3 regions of the Arthrobacter sp. AOP36-F1-5 genome follow, and region 1 is predicted to be linked to each of the others. Evidence: riboswitches for the same ligand, from Rfam matches in the RefSeq annotation. Region 1 holds a riboswitch; each other region holds the start of a gene.
The links. A riboswitch is a leader RNA that binds a small molecule or an ion and turns the genes downstream of it on or off. The one in region 1 is predicted to bind thiamine pyrophosphate.
Positions count from the first base shown of each region.

Region 1 (6,642 bases):
CCCCGTGGGTCGCCCGGGCAGAGTGGCGACCACGACCCCGGAGAACAAGAAGCTGCCGGCGTCCAGCAGCAGGGCCCAGGGGGCGGTGAGGACGGCGACCAGGCTGCCGGCCACGGCGCCGCCTACGGTCTGGGCCACCGTGTCGCTCTGCTCCAGGCGGACGTTGGCCCGCACCAACAGCTTCCGGGGCACCAGCTGCGGGATGAAGGATTGGTAAGCGGCATCCCCCACCAGCGACAGGGCCCCGAAGCCGAAAACCAACGCAATGACACCGGAAACGGACAGCCACCCGGACACCCCTCCGATACACAGCACCCCCAGCAGGACCGCCCGCCCCAGGTCGGCAACCATGAGGGCACGACGTCGGCTGAAGCGATCCACCCAGATGCCGGCCACGAGCCCAAAGATCAGGTACGGCGCCCATCGTGCGGCACTAACCCACCCCTGATCCTGAGCATTTCCGTCCAGGGTCACCAGGACCAGGACGGCGAGTGCGACGGAGGTGACGTAGGTGCCGAAGTCCGAGACGGTGGAAGCGGCCCAGAAGCGGACGAAGGGCGCGTGCCTGCGCAATCCTCCGGGCCCGCCTGCCGTGCTCATGGTTTCGAGGCTACTGCACGGCTTCGCCGACCCACCCGGGGCCGTTGGCCCGGGACGCAGGCAACATCCCGGCCACCGGTTCCCCTGATCCGCCCCCTGCCTGGGTCGCGGCTTCGGGTGTGCTGCCGGTCGATGGGACTCATCCGGCGGCACCGTACCGGTGGCCCGGGACATCGACGAGGTGCAACATGCCCTCGTCTCGACGCCCGGAGTAGCCTTGAACATGGTGCGAGTTTCATGTTGGTCCCCGCTGGGACACCGGCTGCTGCGATGACATCTGCCCTACCTCAATGTTAAGAACCCTTCATCGCCCGAACCAGCGAAGCTTCCCCCTGTTTTTCGCGGCAGAAACACTTGTTCACTGCCCCTGGGTACTCGAATTCCTCAGCCGCCGAACCCCGGCTCGTATTTCCACGCGTCCTCGAGGCAGTGCCGCTCCCCCACGGGGTGGCCCGGGTGCTTCTCCAGCCAGGCCTGTTGGGCGAGGAGCAGTTCGGCGGTCGCCTCCCAGGTCTCGCTGGTCGAGGGTGGGTGCACTCCTGCAGCCCGGGCGATGGACCGCAGTTCCTGCTCGGTGTACACGGCCAGTTCCTCGGGTCCCAGGTGGCGATCCCAGAGGTAGCGTGCGAGCGTCTTGGCCTTGGTACTGCGGTTATTCACTGCACGGGCAGTGGATCTGAAGGTACTCGGGTCCTGGCTCATGCCGCATTCCTCTCACCGGGGAGCAAGAAAGCAGCCTACCAAGCGAAGACGAGCCTGCTGAGCATGGCCCGAGTCCGGGCTTACCCCCAGAGGGCGGAGTATCCCCTGATCCACCCACCGGCGACACCCAGGCCCAACACCACCGCCAAAACGCTGAGCACACCGGTAGCCATGATCCAGTCCGCTCGTTGGAGTCTGATGGGCTTCCAGATGGTTCGGGGAGTCAGTCCCAGACCGCGGGACTCCATGGACTGGGCCATGCGCTCACCCCGGCGCAGCGAGACCACGAGCAGGGCGAAGGAGGCATGCCCGAACTCCCGGATCGTGGGGCGACGCAGCCCCGGAGCCAGCTCGGGAGCCCGCACCCCATGGGCCTGCCGGATCGTCTGCCAGGTGCCCGGCAGATCTTGGAGCATCTGGTATCCGGCCAGGACGGCATGGGAGAGACGCGGACCCAGTCTGGCCTGTTGATGCAGGCTGTCGGTCAGGGCCACGGCATCGGTGGAGAGGACGAAACCGATCGACAACACCCCCAGAACGAACGTGCGCAGGGCCAGGGAAGTCCCCAGGTTCACCCCCTCGACGCTGACCTGCAGGCCCAGCACCGTGAAGAGTTCCTCCCCCGGCCGGGTGATGGCATTGATCATGAGCATCCCGAGGGCAAAACCCAGGAACGGGATATGGGCCAGCAGCAGCATCCGGGGCGAGGGCCGGCCCCAGATCAGCACGGCGGCCAGCGCCAACGGATAGAGCAGGGCCGGGGTCAGCGGGTCGAAGACGAAGAGCAAGGCGAAGGAGACCACGAAGAGCAGGGCGAGCTTCATGGTGGGGTTGCGACGGCCCAAGGGCGTGGTCGTGACCACCCACGGAAAGGGGGCCGCGCTCACGAGGGCACCTGCATCCGTGCCGCAGGCGCAACTTCGCGATCCAGAGCATCCAGGATGTTCTTGATCTGCTCCGGACTCTTCCCGAGGCCCAGCAGCCAGTCCAGCAGCGGGGGCAGCACGATCCCTGCCCTGGCCAAGACGTCTCGGTCGCCCAGCACGTCAAAAATCGGCCCGTCGGCGATGATGGTGCCCTCGGCGATGACGATTCCCCGGTGGGCCAGGCTCGCGACACTGCGTAGATCGTGGCTGGAAAACAGGATCGACTGTCCGTCGGCCGCCGCGTCCCGGAAGGCTCCCATCATCGAGATGGTGGCTTTCCGGTCCAACCCGTAACCCGGTTCGTCGGCCAACAGGACGTTGCGGGAATGAGCGAGCATGGCCGCAACGCTGAGCCGCCGCTTTTCCCCGCCCGAGAGTCGGAACGGGTTGCTCGCGGCCAGATGCGTCAGCCGGTGTTCGGCCAGCAGGTCATCGATCTTCTCCTGGGCAGGACGACCATTGATGAGCGCCGGCAGGCCATGGCCAACTTCTTCTCGGACCGTGGTGGCCACGAATTGGTGTTCGGGGTTCTGGAACACCAGCCCGGGGCGGTCCCCCGATATCGTGCCGGCAAGTGGTTGCAGCAGCCCGGCGAGCGCGAGCAACAGACTGGTCTTGCCCGTCCCGTTGGCGCCCAACAGGGCGACGATCTCCCCGGAGCGTAGTTCCAGGTCGATGCCTTCAAGTTGGGGGCTGATCACCGCGGGTTCGCGGCGTCGTTTCCGGGCAGGGATTGGCGCCCGGGTGATCGAGAGGCCCCGGGCTGAGAGGACCACGCTGTCGGTGGCCTGCGTCGGCTGCGGAACCGTTGGTTGGCCCTCCGCCCAGTGCAGCAATTCTTCGCGGACGATGGGCGATGCCAAACCGCCTTCGGTGCCGCATGCAGCCTGCAGCTCGGTTTCCAACGGTGTCCAGCACCCGGCGTCCACGAGCTGGCGTGCCGATTGTTTTAACACGGTCTGTGTGGGGCCGTCAGCGATCAGGGCCCCTTCGGCGTCGAGCACGATGGCCCGTCCGGGAAGCCCCGCCACACCGTCGGCTCCCGCATACTCGTCGATGCGGTGTTCCACCAGCACCACGGCGGGGCCACGGTCGTGCACCGCCCGGTCGATGGACCGGCGCACCGAGGAGATGCCTTCGGCGTCAAGCATCGAGGTGGGTTCGTCGAGCAGCAGCACCGGCGGCTCCACGACCAGACTGGCCGCCAAGGCAACCCGTTGACCTTGGCCACCGGAGAGTTGCCGTGTTGACCTGTCCTTGAGGCTGGCTCCGTTGACCTGTTCCAGCACCTCATCGATCAGGCCCTCGATCTGTCGTGGGGGTACCGCATGGTTCTCCAGTGGAAGGGCGATCTCCCGCTGCACATCGGGCATGCACATCGCCGATTCGGGGTCCTGGGCCAGGACGCCGACGGTCCGTGACAATTCGGCGACGCCGGTGTGAGCGGTGTCCTGACCAGCGACGAGGACCCGGCCAGTGAACCGTGCCGCCACCGAATGCGGGATGACCCCGGTCATCAGGTTTAAAAGCGTCGACTTTCCGGCCCCCGAGGGCCCCAGGATGATGACCTGTTCGCCTGCTTCGAGACTCAAGGTCACCCGATCCAGGACCGGCACCTGCCTTCGGGGGTAGGTTACGGTCACGTTCTCAAGCACGACTACCGGCGTGCTTGCCGGTTTCATGCTCCCTCGGCGGTTGGCTGGTCCCGGCCGATGGCGTAGTTGTCCACGACGCCGGTTTTAGCCAGGGCGTTAACGGTCTTGCGGGCCAGGAGACCGCCGAGAATGAGCCCGGAGAGCAGTTGAACGATGAGCCGGATGACAAAGAAATCCTGGCCGTACCACCCGAAACGGAAGGCCGAGACGGCGAAGGCCAATCCTGCTCCGAGTAGTCCGGAGCAAGCGTAGGTGAGCCAGCTGAAAGACCGGTAGCGACGCAGGGCGAAGGGAAGTTCGCTGCCCAGACCTTGGATGGCGGCCACCAGGAAAAGCATGGGTCCTGCCGTCGAGCCGAGGAAAACGACCTCCACCCCACCGGCAATGACCTCCGCGAGGATCCCGGCGAAGGGTCGTCTGATGATGGCGACGGCGATCGGGGCCACGATGAGCCACCCGCCGAAGAGTAGATGCGAGGAGAGGTCCCCGAACGGGCCCATCAGCAGGGTCAGCCCGGCCGATGCCTGGACCAACGCCCAGTAGAGGAATCCGAAGACGACCCCCAGGACCACGATGAGCACCAGGTCCTTGAGGTCGAAGGAAAAGCGTCGTCGCGCCGGTAGTGGCGTGGTGGATGGCGGCGTTATTGAGTGCACTGTCGTGCCCCTTCTGTTGAGTGAACAGGGCACGGGATTTAGAGTTTTGCCTCCCTGCGCTGGCATGACCCAGATCAGGTTCGACGGTCGAAGCTTGATCAGCTTCCTCTCAGCCCGGCTCACCGGACTCCCGTGTTCAGCACAGACTGTACACGTGGACACGAAGTTGTCGAATCGCTGCGTGAAGTGTGTAGGGTGTGGTGCAGTGACACGGGGTGCCATGATTTCTGGCTGAGAGAACACCCGTTGAACCTGATCTAGTTCGAACTAGCGAAGGGATGTTGCAGGTGCTTCTTCACCTAAACCTCCATGTTGGAAGGTCCTGCCGGACCGCCACCCCACGGCCCGATGTCGCCATGCGTTGGTTGCGTCCACCCTGGCGCTCCGCATCCTGCCGTGCCGTCTCTCGGCCAGCGGTTTAGCCTCTGCCCGCCAGCTGCGGCCCAGCTGAAACCTCTCCTGCGCAGCCTGCTCTCCACCGTCGGACACCACAGCACGACCACCGTGCTCCCCGCGTGTCTCACGGGGCCCTCACCTCTCTCCCCCGGGCGATGCTGCCCGCAACGATCCTCTTCATTTCCACCACCACCTGCCCTCGGCAGCCATGAAAGCGAGACCAAATGAACCTCTCAGACCAGATTGTCCTTGTCACCGGGGGCGCCCGCGGTTTGGGCCGTCATATCGTGCAGGCCTTCGCCGCACAAGGCGCCCGCGTCGTCATCAACTACCGGCAGTCCGCCGAAGCCGCCGAGAAACTTGCTGCCGGTCTGGGGCCCGACCGTGCCCTGGCAGTCCAGGCAGATGTCACCGATCCGGCGCAGGTCACCGCCATGCTCGTGGCCTCCCAGGCCCATTTCGGTTCCCCCGTGACCACCGTGGTGAACAACGCGCTGGCCGATTTCTCCTTCAATGGCGAGGCCCGATCCTCGGCCGCAGAGATTGGTTGGGAGGAGTTCACCACCCAGTTCTCCGGTAGTGTTCGCGGCGCACTGAACACCGCCCAGGCGGCGCTGCCGGGGATGCGTAAACAGGGCTTCGGGCGGATCATCAACATCGGCACCAACCTCTTCCAAAACCCCGTGGTCCCGTACCACGACTACACCGCCTCCAAAGCCGCCCTGCTGGCCCTGACCCGAACACTCGCCGCCGACCTGGGCCAACACCAGGTCTCGGTGAACATGGTCTCCGGTGGTCTACTACGCACCACGGACGCCAGCGCCGCGACCCCCGAAGAGGTCTTCGACTTCATCGCCTCCTCCACCCCCTTGCGCAAGGTCACCACACCGGCCGAATTCGCCGACGCCATCCTGTTCTTCGCTTCCCCCTGGGCCCGTGCGGTCACCGGGCAGAATCTGGTGGTCGACGGCGGACTGGTGATGAACTAGAGATGAGCACACACCCCATCAACACAGCCGAAACGGCACCACGCCAACTACATTTCAACGCCTTCCTCAACGCCTGCGGGCACCACCAGGCAGCGTGGCGCCACCCGGACTCTGCGGTTGAGCAACTGGGCAGCATCGAGCATTACGAACGGTTGGCCCAAACCGCCGAGGCCGGCCTCTTCGATGCCGTGTTCTTCGCCGACGGACACTCGGCGGGAAACCCGGCAGCCGGCCCCCGGTGGTTCTTCGAACCGTTGACGGCGCTGGCCGCCATGGCGCGGAGCACCAGCCGCATCGGGCTGATCTCCACCGTCTCCACGACCTTCTACACCCCGTACCACGCTGCCAGGATGCTCGCCTCGCTGGATCACCTCAGCGCCGGGCGCATCGGGTGGAATGTGGTCACCTCGATGTTCGACGCCGAGGCGCGCAACCACTCGATGGATTCCATGCCGGCCAGTCCCGAACGTTATGCCCGGGCCGCCGAATTCATCGACGTCGCGCTGGCCCTCTGGGATTCCTGGGCCGATGACGCGGTGCTCGCCGATCGTTCGGGGTTCTTCGCCGATCCCGAGAAAGTCAGGCCCATCAACCACGACGGCGAGCATTTCGGTGTTGCCGGGCCGCTGAACGTGCCCCGGGGCCCGCAAGGCCGGCCGGTCCTGTTCCAGGCCGGGGCCTCGGAATCCGGTCGCCAGCTAGCGGCACGCCATGCCGA
Region 1 is NZ_CM176892.1:2,063,443-2,070,084, forward strand. It holds gene AC3ZI9_RS09405 (MFS transporter) at 1-600, opposite strand, end outside; gene AC3ZI9_RS09410 (hypothetical protein) at 985-1,302, opposite strand; gene AC3ZI9_RS09415 (energy-coupling factor transporter transmembrane component T family protein) at 1,383-2,189, opposite strand; gene AC3ZI9_RS09420 (ABC transporter ATP-binding protein) at 2,186-3,820, opposite strand; gene AC3ZI9_RS09425 (ECF transporter S component) at 3,907-4,539, opposite strand; TPP riboswitch at 4,574-4,683, opposite strand; TPP riboswitch at 4,741-4,835, shown strand; gene AC3ZI9_RS09430 (3-oxoacyl-ACP reductase) at 5,160-5,924, shown strand; gene AC3ZI9_RS09435 (LLM class flavin-dependent oxidoreductase) at 5,927-6,642, shown strand, end outside.

Region 2 (6,642 bases), 980 kb from region 1:
TCCTCGGCCAGCAGCCCGATCAGGCGCATCCCGGCCAAGGCACCCAACACGAAACGGTGCGGAAGCCTGGCTTGTTGGGCCAGGGCATTGGCCAGATCGGTGGGGTCGGTGCTCGAGAGGACGATGACCGCGGGAACCGCTACCGCGAAGATCCGCAGTCCGGTGGCCACCCCGGAGACCAGGGACCCCTCGCTGATCGTGGCCACCCCCAGGTCCAGCAGGACCGCGCCGGCATCGTTGCCGACCAGCGCGGTGCCCCAGGCGGCAAACAGGGCCGCCACCAGTAAAGGCCACGCCCGCAGGAGGAAGCGTCCCGGGGCGATCCCCCCGAGCCGGAGCAGCAGCAGGCTGGCGAGGACGACGATGCTGGAGGTCACCAGGTCCAGGGAGGCGATCAACGGCACCGTGGCCAGCACCACCGCAGCAAGCTTGGCCAACGGGTTGCACAGCCCGAAGAAGCTCGCCCGGGCCCCGGCATCGGGTTCCAGCCCCGGCATCCCCCCGGAGGCCCGGGCGGTGGTGGGGTCCGGGCCCTGCGGTGTGGTCCTGCCCGGTTCCCGGCAGGGGCGTCGATCGGCGACGACCTCGACCGTGGAAGCCCCCAAGGCGGCGGCGAAGCCCGCATCGTGCGTGACCGCGACGACGGCGACGCCGTCCTGGAGTTGTTCGCGCAGCAACAGCGCCAGTTCCCTCCAGGTATTGGCATCCTGGCCGAAGGTCGGTTCGTCGAGGATCAGTAGTCGGGGGCGGGCGGCGAGCACGGTGGCCACCGACAGCCGGCGCTTTTCGCCTCCCGAGAGGGTGAACGGGTTCGCCTCGGCCAGATGCCTCAGCCCCAACCGGTCCAACAGCTCATCGACCCGTCCGGTGATTTCCTCGTCGGTGTACAGCCGGGTCTTCGACCCCGGTCTGCGGGCCCGTCGTGGGCCGAAGGCCAGTTCCTCGCGCACGGTGGCGGTGACGAATTGGTGCTCGGGCTCCTGGAAGACGGTGCCGATCCGGGCGACCAGTTCCCCGGCCCGCCACCGGTAGGGCCGGTCGGCGTCCCCGGGGTCGGAGGCCCCCGCGGCGCCCTGGTCGCCGCTGAGGCCCGGCAGGGCGGCGACGCTGCCGGCCCGTTCGGGCAGCAGCCCGGCCAGGGTCAACGCCAGTGTTGATTTGCCCGCCCCGTTGGCCCCGGTGATGCACAGCGCCTGCCCGGCGTCGATCCGCAGGTCAAGACCCGATACGGCGGCAGGACCCTGGGCCGTTCTGGACACGGCCAACCCCCGTCCCCTCAACAGGCCGGCGGCCGGTGCTGCCGGCTTCGGCCGGGCCGGCAGCACGGGAGTGTGGCCGGGAACCCAGACCCCGGCGTCGATGAGCCGGTCCCGGATGGGTCCGGGGGCGAAGAGCCGGGCCGGTGTGCCCTGGTAGGCGATGCCGCCGCCGGGCTCCAGGACGATCACGCGGTCCACGGCGTCGGCCCAGGCCGCCAGCCGGTGTTCGACGATGATCATCGTCGCCCCGCTGGCGCCCACGGCGTCGATCACTGCGTCACGGACCTCCAGCACCCCCTCGGGGTCGAGGTTCGCGGTGGGTTCGTCCAGCAGGACCAGTCCCGGGCGCATGGCCAGGATCCCGGCCAGGGCCAGTCGTTGCTTCTGTCCCCCCGACAGGGAGGAGGTGGGGTGGTCCAGGGGCAGGCTGAGCCCGACGGCGTGCAGGGATTCGATGACGCGGGGCCAGATCAGTTCCGGATCCACCGAAAGGTTTTCCGCCCCGAAGGCGACGTCGTCCCCCACCCGGGCCTGGACGATCTGGGTCTCGGGGTCCTGCTGCATCAGCCCGGTCCGGCCGTGGGCGGCCGCGGCGGGTCGGCCATCGATGAGCAGTTCCCCTGCGGAGGCGTTGTCCTCATCGTCCTGCAACACCCCGGCCAGGGCATGCATGAGGGTCGATTTACCGGCCCCGGACGGGCCGACGAGCAACACCTTCTCCCCGGCGTCGATGTCCAGGTCCAGCCCCAGCACGGCGGGCTCCTCGCGTCCGGCATGCTGCCATCCCCAACCGCTGGCCCTGACCGCCGCCGCGCGGACGTCGCCGACCCCGGTGGCCGGTGAAGGGCCCCGGGCCCCGGTCGGTGCATCATGTGTCATCGGTTCAACCCAGGACCCGTTCCTGGGCGGCCTTCCGCGACGCCATCGAGGACAAGGCCCCGGTTCGCGACAGGGCCCGGGTCAGTGCCCAGGATCCCAATCCGGCGATGACCAGGCCCGAAATGGCCATGAACACCACATAGGCCAGTTTCATGCTCTCGGTGTAGTCGGGGAACCAGGAGAAGACGAAGGCGTCGTTCACTCCACCGAAGATCCCGGTCAGCAGCCCGGCGAACAGCGCCACCGGCAGCGACCAGCGGCGGTAGAGCAGCACGGCGAAGACGATTTCGGCGCCGAGGCCCTGGATGATCCCCGAGGCCCAGACCGTCCAGCCGTATTCGGAGCCCAGGAGCGAGGAAACGACCGCGGCTACCATCTCGCAGAACAGTGCGGCCCCTGGTTTGCGGATGATCAGTGCCCCCAGGACGGCGGGGAAGAGCCACATTCCGGCCAGCAGGGCGGATGAGGGCGGGAAGGCCACGAAGATGAAGTCGAAGGCGTGGTGGGTGGTGTTCCAGGCCCAGAAGATCACCCCGGAGGCCACGGCGATGACGGAGGCGACGACGATGTCCACGACGCGCCAGGTGTAACGGGCGGTCGGTGCCGCCGAGAGGGTGCTGCTCATGTGGTGTTCCTCCTTGGGTCCAAGGAGGGGAGGACCCCGCGGCGGTTCCGCGGGTCCTGAGATTCTCGACTCCCTTCGCCGGTACGAGCCGGAGCAGGTTCGAGGGTCTGCGGTGTTCCGCACTCTCAGCGTCGAAGATTCCGGCCGTGGCCGGTCGGCGACGCTCCCCTGTCGTAGGTGATTCAGTAGGGCCGAGTCTACAGCGCGTTATGCTGGGCAGGTAATCACCTACCGACGGGAGAATCGTTCGTGAACGCATTATTGAAGATCGTCGGCGCGGTCGTGTCGATCGGCGCCGGCTTCGTCGGCGGCAAGCTCGTGGACACCATCTGGTACAAGGTCACCGGAGAGAACCCCCCGAAGCCGAACGACAAGGAAGCCCAGGCCGAGGCATCGATGCGTCATGCGCTCGGGTTCGCTGTGGTCTCCGCCGTGGTGTCCGCAGTGATCCAGGTCCTGACCAACCGTGGCACGCAGCGGGCCATTGCCCGCTTCAACCACACGGCCGACGAGGTCTGATCCTCGTCAGCGGCCTTCGTCCAGGCGGCGCTGGGCCTCGGAGACCACTTCATTGAGGTCGTCGAGGACCAGCGTCTCCTGTTTGAGGTGCCGGGTCCGGTAGCCGGCACGACCGACCATATGGGCGGTCACCGGGGCGGTGAGCAGCTGGAAGAACCAGGCCAGCACCAGTATCGGCACCGCGGACCAGGCCCTGATCTGCAGGGCGACGGAGAGCAGCATCAGGAACAATCCCAGGACCTGCGGTTTCGTGGCCGCGTGCATGCGGGAGAAGAGGTCCGGGAAACGCAGCAGGCCGATGCCTGCGGCCACGGACAGCAGAGCCCCGGAGACCATGCTGATCACCACGATCCAGTCCAGGACCTGGTCCAGCATCCCGCCCTCGGTCAGTCCAAGCACGATCATTGCCCCCTCCGATCGGTGACGTAGCGGGCGATGGTGACCGAACCGATGAAGGCCACCAGCGACCCGACGACGATGAACACGATGTGGTTCAGATGCCGGTTCACGACCATGTCCACGCAGAGTCCGCACAGGATGATGATCAACAGGACGTCCAGGGCCAGAGTCCGGTCCAGGATCGACGGGCCCCTGGCCAACCGGATCAGTGCCATGACGGCGCCAAGCGCCAGGGCGACCCCGGCGATCCAGGCAGCGACGATGATCATGGGTGCTCCTTCATCGATCGGTTCGCTCGTGCTGCGGGGTCGGGGCCTGCGGGGCCCTCGGCGTCCAGGGCCGCCAGTTCCTCCCGGCTGCCCATCATCCGGATGATCCTCGCTTCGATGGACCTGACCTGCCGCCGGAAGTCCTCGGCCTCCTGGACGGTGTTGATGTCCAGCACGTGCAGGTAAAGCGTGGAGGTCGTCCGGTCGATCTCCACGACGAAGGACCCCGGGATGAGGGTCAGCACATGCCCCAGGACCGTGGCCATGAGGTCTTCCTGGCTGCGCATGCGGATGCCGATGACCGCGTTGCGCACCTTCGGCCCGCGCCGGAGGACCACGAGCACCACCTGGATGCTCGCCCGCACGATTTCACGCAGGAACAACACCGTGAACACCAGCCCCTGCCAGGGGTTGAACCGGCCGGAGAGCTCCACGGGAGGCAGTTTGAAGGTCGTCACCACCCCCAGGGCGATGACGAACCCGAAAATCAGGTTCCCGGGGCTGAAGTCCCGCCAGAGGGCGCCCCACACCAGGACCAGCCACAACATCAGGGGAAGTTCGATCAGGAAGCGGGCACGACGCCGTCGTGCCCTGGTCCGGGCGCTGCGGGCCCCGGTGAGCAGTTCCGAGGGCCGTGCCGGACGCGGATGCCGGTGCGGGCTCATCGTCCGCCTCCCGTCTCGGAGGCGCCCAGGACGGCCTCGATGTAGGGCGTGCGTTCGAGCATCTGCTGCGAGGCCTGGTCGGCCAGGTCGAAGAGCGGCCCGGCGAAGATGGTCAGGGCCACCCCCAGGGCCACCAGCACCCCGGTGGCGAAGACCATGGTCGGGGGCAGCACGGCCGCATCCCCCCGTCCGCTCAGGCGATGTGGCTGGGTTTTGACGCCGGTCGTCCCGGTGGCGGGACGGCGGGCCTCCTCCGCGGCGATCAGCAGGATCGGGTCGGCGTCCTCGGCGTCCTCGGCGCGACGCCAGAACGCCCGGTTCCAGACCCGGGCGACGGCCAACAGGGTCAGCAGGGAGGTCACCAGGGCCCCGGCCAGCAGGACCCAGGCCAGCGGGGTCCCCAGGTCCACGCCGCCGCGCAGCAACCCGACCTTGCCCAGGAACCCGGAGAACGGCGGGATGCCGGCCAGGTTCATCGCCGGGATGAAGAACAGTACCGCCAGCACCGGTGACAGCTTGGCCAACGACCCGAGCCGGTCCACGTTCGAGGTCCCGCCCCGGCGTTCCATCAGCCCGGCGACCAGGAACAGCGAGGTCTGCACGATGATGTGGTGGGCCACGTAGTAGACGGTGGCCGCCAGGGCGACGGCGCTGCCGGTGGCGACCCCGAACATCATGTAGCCGATGTGGCTGGTCAACGTGAAGGAGAGCATGCGTTTGAAGTCGGCCTGGGCGAGGGCGCCGAGGATCCCCACGAGCATGGTCAGCAGGGCGACCACCAGCAGCGCCGTGTTCAGCCGGCCCCCGGGGAAGAGCAGGGTTTCGGTCCGGATGATCGCATAGACACCCACCTTGGTCAGCAGGCCGGCGAACACGGCCGTCACCGGCGCAGGAGCCGTCGGGTAGGAGTCGGGGAGCCAGAAGGACAGCGGGAACACCGCGGCCTTGACGCCGAAGGCGACCAGCAGCATCACATGCAGGATCTGTTGGGTTCCGGGGTCGATCTCGGCGAGCTTGCCGGCCAGATCGGCCATGTTCACGGTCCCGGTCGCGGCGTAGACCAGCCCGATCGCCAGCAGGAACAGGATCGAGGAGACCACCGAGACCACCACATAGGTGACCCCCGCACGGATCCGGGCCGTGGTCCCGCCCAGGGTCAGCAGCACGTAGGAGGCGGTCAGCAGGATTTCGAAACCGACGTAGAGGTTGAACAGGTCGCCGGCCAGAAAGGCGTTGGACACCCCGGCGACCAGGATCAGGTAGGCGGGGTGGAACACCGAGATGGGCCCGTCCTCGTCCCCGTCGGCCATGCCTTGGCCGGTGGCGTAGAGCAGCACGGTCAGGCTGACCGCCGTGGAGACCACGAGCATCAGTGCGGAGAACTCGTCGACCACCATGGAGATCCCGAACGGTGGGGCCCATCCGCCGATGACGACCGCTTGCGCCCCATGTCTCCAGGCCGATACCAGGAGCCAGGATTCCAGGGCGAGGGTCAGGCACAGGGTCCCGATCGTCGCGGTGCGCTGGGCCAGCGGGTGCCGTCGCAGCACGAAGGCCAGGGCGGCGCCCAGGATGGGCAGCAGCACCGCCAGGGGGGCGACGTCGATCGCGGCCAGGTCCTCCATCATCGGGCCTTCCTGTTGCGTCGTTTGTTGTTGGTTCCCGCACTCTCCTCGGAGGAGGCCTGCCGCAGTTCGCTGGCCAGCCGTTCCCCGGCGACCCGGGCGGCCGCCGCCCTCCGCGATTCCTCGGTGTGGACCCCCTCCCCCTCGTCATCGATATCGGCCGGGAACTCCGAGGTCTCCAGCTCGACTTCGGAGTCCTCCTCGAAGTCGAAGGTGTCCTTGGAGGCTACCCGGCGGTCCTCGGCGTCGTCGGTGAGTTCGTCCCGGCGGGCGATGACCCAGGACCGGTAGATCATGGCCAGCAGGAACGCGGTGACCGCGAAGGTGATGACGATGGCGGTGAGGATCAGCGCCTGCGGAAGCGGGTCGGCATAGTCCTCCGCCGGGGTCCCCGCCTCGTAG
Region 2 is NZ_CM176892.1:3,040,064-3,046,705, forward strand. It holds gene AC3ZI9_RS13920 (ATP-binding cassette domain-containing protein) at 1-2,138, opposite strand, end outside; gene AC3ZI9_RS13925 (ECF transporter S component) at 2,143-2,763, opposite strand; TPP riboswitch at 2,817-2,943, opposite strand; gene AC3ZI9_RS13930 (DUF4235 domain-containing protein) at 3,013-3,282, shown strand; gene mnhG (monovalent cation/H(+) antiporter subunit G) at 3,289-3,687, opposite strand; gene AC3ZI9_RS13940 (MrpF/PhaF family protein) at 3,684-3,950, opposite strand; gene AC3ZI9_RS13945 (Na+/H+ antiporter subunit E) at 3,947-4,615, opposite strand; gene AC3ZI9_RS13950 (Na+/H+ antiporter subunit D) at 4,612-6,243, opposite strand; gene AC3ZI9_RS13955 (Na(+)/H(+) antiporter subunit C) at 6,240-6,642, opposite strand, start outside.
Region 2: linked by a shared signal. The riboswitch ahead of AC3ZI9_RS13925 (ECF transporter S component) and the one ahead of AC3ZI9_RS09425 (ECF transporter S component) in region 1 are both predicted to bind thiamine pyrophosphate.

Region 3 (6,642 bases), 1.4 Mb from region 1:
GAGGGCCGGCTCATCGGCGCCATCGCCCGCGCCACCCTCCTCTCCGCGCTGGGCAACGTCCCCTCGACCACCAGCAGCGTCCCGGTGGTCGCCGCCGACCAGCCGGAAGACACCGATGCCCCCGCGGCTGCATCCGACGACGAAGGAGGTGCCCTCTAAATGACCGATCAGCTATTCCGCATTCCCGTCGGCCACTGGGGCGAAGTGGTCCTCAACTGGTTCATCGCCAACCTCGGCGGGCTCTTCAACCTCATCAAGTCCTTCTTCCAGAACTGGTACGACGGGCTGGCGTGGATCCTCACCGCTCCGCCGTTCTGGGTCGTCATCCTCGTGCTGGCCCTGCTGGCCTGGCTCCTGCGCAGTTGGAAGATGGCCATCGGTACGGTCATCGGACTGCTGTTGATCTACGGGATGAACCAGTGGGAGCACTCGATGGAGACCCTGTCGCTGGTCCTGGTGGCCAGCATCGTCGCGGTGATCATCAGTGTTCCGCTGGGCATCCTCACCGCCAAATCCAAGATCGTTTCGGCGGTCGTCAAGCCGATCCTGGACTTCCTGCAAACCATGCCTGCCTTCGTCTACCTGGTCCCGGCGATCCTGCTGTTGGGGATCGGCGTCGTCCCCGGAATCGTGGCCACGATCGTGTTCGGCATGGCGCCGGGCACCCGCTTCACCGAATTGGGGATCCGCAGCGTCGATACCGAGGTCGTCGAGGCCGGCCAGGCCTTCGGCGCCTCCCCGGGACGCATCCTGCGCCAGATCCAGATCCCGCTGGCGCTGCCGACCATCATGGCCGGCATCAACCAGGTCATCATGCTCTCCCTGTCCATGGTGGTCATCGCCGGCATGGTCGGCGCCGGTGGTCTCGGCAAGGATGTCTACGCCTCCCTGACGACCCTGAACACTCCCCTGGGTGTCGAATCAGGTCTGTCGGTGGTCATTCTGGCCATCTTCCTGGACCGCATCACCGCCTCCCTGGGCCAATCCAACGTGCCGGCGAAAAACGGCTAACGACCCTACGCCCCGCTGGCGGGGCGCGAAGAAAGGAAATGAACAATGCAAAGGAAATTCGCATCAATGATGGGGATCGCCGCCACGGCGGCCCTCGCGCTGACCGCCTGCGGCAGCGGCGACACCGGAAGCAGCGAATCCGAGGTCCCCGACTCGCCTGAGAACGGCGACCAGGCCGCGCTGAACATCGGCGTCATGGCCGGCTGGGACGAAGGCGTGGCCGTGTCCAACCTCTGGAAGCAGATCCTGGACAAGAAGGGCTACGACGTCGAACTCACCGACGCCGATGCCGGCCCGGTCTTCGCCGGTGTCGCCTCCGGTGACCTGGACCTGACCATGGACGTCTGGATGCCGCTGACGCACAAGAAGTACTTGAAGAAGTACGGCGACGACATGACCAAGCTGGGCACCTGGTACGACGATGCCAAGCTGACCATCGCGGTCAACGAAGACGCCCCGATCGATTCGCTCGAGGACCTGGCGGCCAATGCCGACAAGTTCGGCAACACGATCTATGGCATCGACCCGGGCGCCGGGCTGACCGACACCACCGAAAAGGCGGCCATCCCGGACTACGGCCTGGAGAAGATGGACTTCAAGACCTCCTCCACCCCGGCCATGCTGGCCCAGCTGAAGAAGGCCACGGACGCCGATGAGGACATCGTCGTCACCCTGTGGCGCCCGCACTGGGCCTACGACGAGTTCCCGATCAAGGATCTGAAGGATCCCAAGGGTGCCATGGGCGACGCGGAAACCATCACCTCCTACGGCAACGCCGACTTCGCCGACACCTACCCGGGACTGACCGAGTGGTTGAACGACTTCACGATCGACGATGACCACCTGTTCTCCCTGGAGAACGCCATGTTCAACGACACGGACACCGATGACTACGGACCGATCGTCGACAAGTGGATCTCCGAGAACCAGGACTACGTGGATTCGCTGACCGAGAAGTAGCCACGATCCATCGGCAGGTGCCATGGCACCGACCGTAGCGAAGGGCCCGGACCGCATTGAATGCGGTCCGGGCCCTTCGTCTGTCGGGGCACTCGGCCGGGCGGATCAGCCGATCGAACGCATGATCTTCCGCTTGGCCCAGCCGAAGGGCGGGTAGACGGCCCGCAACGTATCGAGCATCGCGGTCTTGGACAGCACCGGACGTTGCTGGCTGAAGGTATCGAACCCGAATTTGCCGTGGTAGTTCCCCGTCCCCGAGGCCCCCACCCCGCCGAAGGGCAGCGCGGGGACCGCCAGGTGCATGCTGCACACATTATGGGCGATCGCCCCGGCCCGCACCTGGTCCTCGAAGGAGGTGTGCAGGCGCGGGCGTTCGCTGAACAGGTAGGCGGCCAGCGGTGAGGGGCGGGAGTTGATGAACCGCACCGCATCATCGAAGCGGTCGACCTGGATGATCGGCAGGATCGGACCGAAAATCTCCTCCGTCATCACCGGGGCCGCCGGGTCGACGTCAGCCAGGACCGTGGGGGCGATGTACCTCGCCTCCGCGTCGCTGGTCCCCCCGGCCACCACCCGTCCCTGCCCCAGATAGGATTCCAGACGTTCGAAGTGCGAGGCGTTGATGATCCGCCCATAGTCCTTGCTGCCCGAGGGGTCCTTCCCATAGAACGCGCCGATGGCCTTGGGCAGCTGCTTTTCCAGTTCGGCCGCCGCCGTGGCCCCGACCGCCAGGACGTAGTCCGGGGCGACACAGGTCTGTCCGGCATTCATGAACTTCCCGTGGGCCAACCGCCGGGCGATGGCGGGGAAGTTCCCGTCGGCGACCACCGCCGGACTCTTCCCGCCCAGTTCCAGGGTCACCGGGGTCAGCGTTTCCGCCGCGGCCCGGGCCACGATCTTCCCGACCCGTTCGCCTCCGGTGTAGAAGATGTGGTCGAAGTCCATCTCCAGAAGTTCGCTCGTCGTCTCCGCGGCCCCCTCCAGGACCGCGACAGCGCGCCGATCCAGGTACTGCGGGATGAGGGCGGCCATGACCGCCGAGGTGGCCGGAGCCAGTTCGGAGGGTTTGAGGATCACGGTGTTCCCTGCCGCCAGGGCACCGACCAGCGGGCCGAGCAGCAACAGGACCGGATAGTTCCAGGGGGCGATCACCAGGACCATGCCCAACGGACGCGCCTGGACGCGGGCCGACGCCGGTTGCAGCGACAGCGGGACCTTCACCGCCTCATCCGCCATCCAGTCGCCCAGGTGCAACAGGGCATGATCGATTTCGGCCTTCACCCGATCCAGTTCGGTCAGCCGGGATTCGGCCGCCGGTTTACCCAGATCCGTCATCAACGCGTCACATAGGGTCTGTTCTTGATCCTGGATCAGCCGTTCGAGTGCCTTGAGCTGGGCGCTGCGGAACCTGCGGGGGTGGGCCAGCCGGGAGTCGGCGGCATCACGCAGCCGGCGGGCCGCGGTGGCCGGGAGTTCGGCGTCGGGGCCCGCCGGCACGACGGGCGCGGAAACTGCTGGGGGACGGGAACGTCGGTTCATGGCCATGGGTACGACACTAACGTGGACACCGCCGGCGGGGCAGCCGGTCGGTTTGCCGCCCCCAGTGGGGGACTGTAGGCTCACGATCACTGACACGGGGTGTCCGCCACCGGCGCGGACTGAGAGCACACCCGGCAAGAACCTGATCTAGTTCGTACTAGCGGAGGGATGTCGCCCATGCACCAACATGCGCCCACCTTGGCCCATTCACCCACCGACTGCTTTGTTGAGGCGGTGCTCGCATGAGCGCGCCGGTTCCCGGAAGCGGGATCTACCTCGTCGCCAACTCCACCAGCACGGCCGGACGGCCCTTGGCCACCATCGTGGCCGAGGCCGTCGCCGCGGGGGTCGGGACCATCCAGCTGCGCTGCAAGGACCTGTCCGCCCGCGAATTCCTGGCCGAGGCGGCCGCCTGCGCCGAACACACCGCGGGCCGGGCCCTGCTGCTGCTCAACGACCGGGTGGACGTCTACCTGGCGGCCCGTGCGGCAGGGATCCGCGTGGACGGGGTCCATATCGGCCAGAAGGACCTGCCCGCCGAACTCGTCCGGTCCCTCATCGGACCCGATGCCGTGCTGGGGCTCAGCGCCAGCACCGAGGACCACTTCGCGGCAGTAGCGGAACTGCCGGCAGGCACCATCGACTATCTGGGCACCGGGGCCGTCCGGGCCACGCCCACCAAGAAGGACCACCCGACCCCGCTGGGGTTCCCCGGCCTGGCCTCGTTGATCTCCCGGGCCCCGCTGCCCTGCGTGGCGATCGGCGGGCTGGGCTCCGGCGACGCCGCGGACGCGCACACCGCCGGGGCCATCGGCATGGCCGTCGTGCGGGCCATCTGCTCCGCCGCCGAACCCCGGGACTCTGCTGCCGCCCTGGTTCAGGAATGGACCCGGGCAGCACGAACGGAGACCGCATGAGCGCCCCGAACACCCCCAACATCCTGTCCATCGCCGGGGCCGACCCCTCCGGCGGGGCCGGGATCCAGGCCGACCTGAAATCGATTGCCGCCTGCGGTGGCTACGGGATGGCGGCGATCACCGCACTGACCGCCCAGAACACCCGGGGAGTCACCGGGGTCCATACCCCTCCGGCGGAATTCCTCACCCGGCAACTTGAGACGGTCGCCGCCGATATCCGGATCGATGCGGTGAAGATCGGCATGCTGGCCTCCGCCGAGGTCATCGAAGCCACCACCGCCTGGCTGGGTACCCGCCCGGGCACCACCGTCGTGGTGGACCCGGTGCTGATCTCCACGTCCGGGGACCGCTTATTGGAGCACGACGCCGAGGAGGCCCTGCGTCGGCTGCTCCCGTGGGCCGATGTCCTGACCCCGAACACCGCGGAATTGGCGGCACTGCTCGAGGAGCCGGTCTGCACCCGATGGGACGACGTCCTGGACCAGGCAGCCCGGCTCGCGAGGCGGTATTCTGTCCTGGTCCTGGCCAAGGGCGGCCACCTCACCGGCAGCCGGTGCCCGGATGCCCTCGTGGGCCCCGACGGCGTCATGGCTGCCGTGGAGGGTGACCGCATCGACACCCCGAACACCCATGGGACCGGGTGCTCGCTCTCCGCGGCGCTGGCTACCCTGTGGGCCCGCTGCGGGGACTGGGGGGATGCCCTGCGGCTGGCCCGCGGGTGGCTTGAAGGCGCCCTGCACCGTGCCGATGAACTCGAGGTCGGCGAAGGACATGGTCCGGTGAATCATTTCGGGGCGCTCTGGGACGGTACGGCGATCCCGACGACGGGGGCCTTGCTGGGCACCTGGTGGAACGATCTGGCACCGCTGCGTTCGGGGATCGACGATCTGCCGTTCATCCGTGCGCTGCGGGACGGGACCCTGCCCTCGGAGGACTTCCACTTCTATCTGGCCCAGGATTCCTTGTACCTGCGGACCTACTCCCGGGTCCTCTCCCGTGCCGCCGAGTTGGCGCCGAACCGCGAAGAGCAGCAGTTCTGGGCTTCCGGGGCCGTCGGCGCCCTCGAGGAGGAGGCGAATCTACATCTGCACCGGCTCGGAGATGCCCCCGATCCGGAACCCAGCCCCACCACCTCGGCCTACCTGAACCACCTGGTGGCCTCCGGCGATTCCTATCCCGAGCTCGTGGCGGCCATCCTGCCCTGTTATTGGCTCTACCAGGACATCGGCCAGCGGCTGGCCGCCGCGGCCCACCCGGGCCACCCCTATGCCGACTGGCTCGCCGCCTACTCCTCCCCCGAGTTCGACGAAGCCACCAGCGAGGCCATCGCGCTGGTCCAGAAGGTGGCCTTGCGGGCGGGTTCCACCACCCTGGCCGGGATGCGTCGCGCCTTCGACGAATCGAGCCGGCAGGAATTGTCCTTCTTCGCCCAGACCCCCGAAGACGCCGCCCCGCGATCGGCCTCCCTCCCCATGCCGGTGGCGGCCATCGGCTGATGCCGGCGCACCCCGGCAGGGGGCCCGACCCCGCCGCCCCGGGGTCGGGGGCGGTAGGATTCCGTGGGGCCCCGCACCGGTGAGGCCCCACCAACCCGCAGGGCCCCGATGGAGGACACCCATGAGCAATTTCCCCGGCTTCGGCTGGACGGTCCACGGCGACGGCACAACGATTCGACCCGGCACCGTGGTGGCCCCCGATGAACGGCTGAACTGGTTCCAGACCACCGGCATCGGCGTCCAACACGTGATGGCCATGTTCGGATCCACCGTGCTGGTACCGGCGCTGACCGGCTTCCCGGTCACCTCCACCTTGTTCTTCTCCGGGGTCGGGACCATGCTGTTCCTGCTCATCACCGCCGGCCGGGTACCCAGCTACCTGGGCTCCTCCTTCGCGTTCATCGCCCCGGTGACCGCCGCCATGTCGGGACATGGTTTCGCCGGGGCCCTGGGCGGCGTCGTCTTCTCCGGTGCGGCCCTGTTCATCATCGGGCTGGTGGTGCAGAAATCGGGCACCGGGTGGATCCACGCCCTGATGCCTCCGGTGGTCATGGGCACGATCGTCGCGCTCATCGGACTGAATCTGGCCGGATCGACCACCGAGGCCATCGAGTCGGTCCCGCTGACCACCTTCTCCACCGTCGCCGCCATCGTCTTCACCGCGGTCCTCTTCCGTGGCCTGCTGGGGCGCTTGTCGATCCTGGTGGGGATCATCGTCG
Region 3 is NZ_CM176892.1:3,498,937-3,505,578, reverse strand. It holds gene AC3ZI9_RS16200 (quaternary amine ABC transporter ATP-binding protein) at 1-159, shown strand, start outside; gene AC3ZI9_RS16195 (ABC transporter permease) at 160-1,011, shown strand; gene AC3ZI9_RS16190 (glycine betaine ABC transporter substrate-binding protein) at 1,078-1,971, shown strand; gene AC3ZI9_RS16185 (aldehyde dehydrogenase family protein) at 2,077-3,516, opposite strand; TPP riboswitch at 3,596-3,696, shown strand; gene thiE (thiamine phosphate synthase) at 3,753-4,427, shown strand; gene thiD (bifunctional hydroxymethylpyrimidine kinase/phosphomethylpyrimidine kinase) at 4,424-5,923, shown strand; gene AC3ZI9_RS16170 (uracil-xanthine permease family protein) at 6,045-6,642, shown strand, end outside.
Region 3: linked by a shared signal. The riboswitch ahead of thiE (thiamine phosphate synthase) and the one ahead of AC3ZI9_RS09425 (ECF transporter S component) in region 1 are both predicted to bind thiamine pyrophosphate.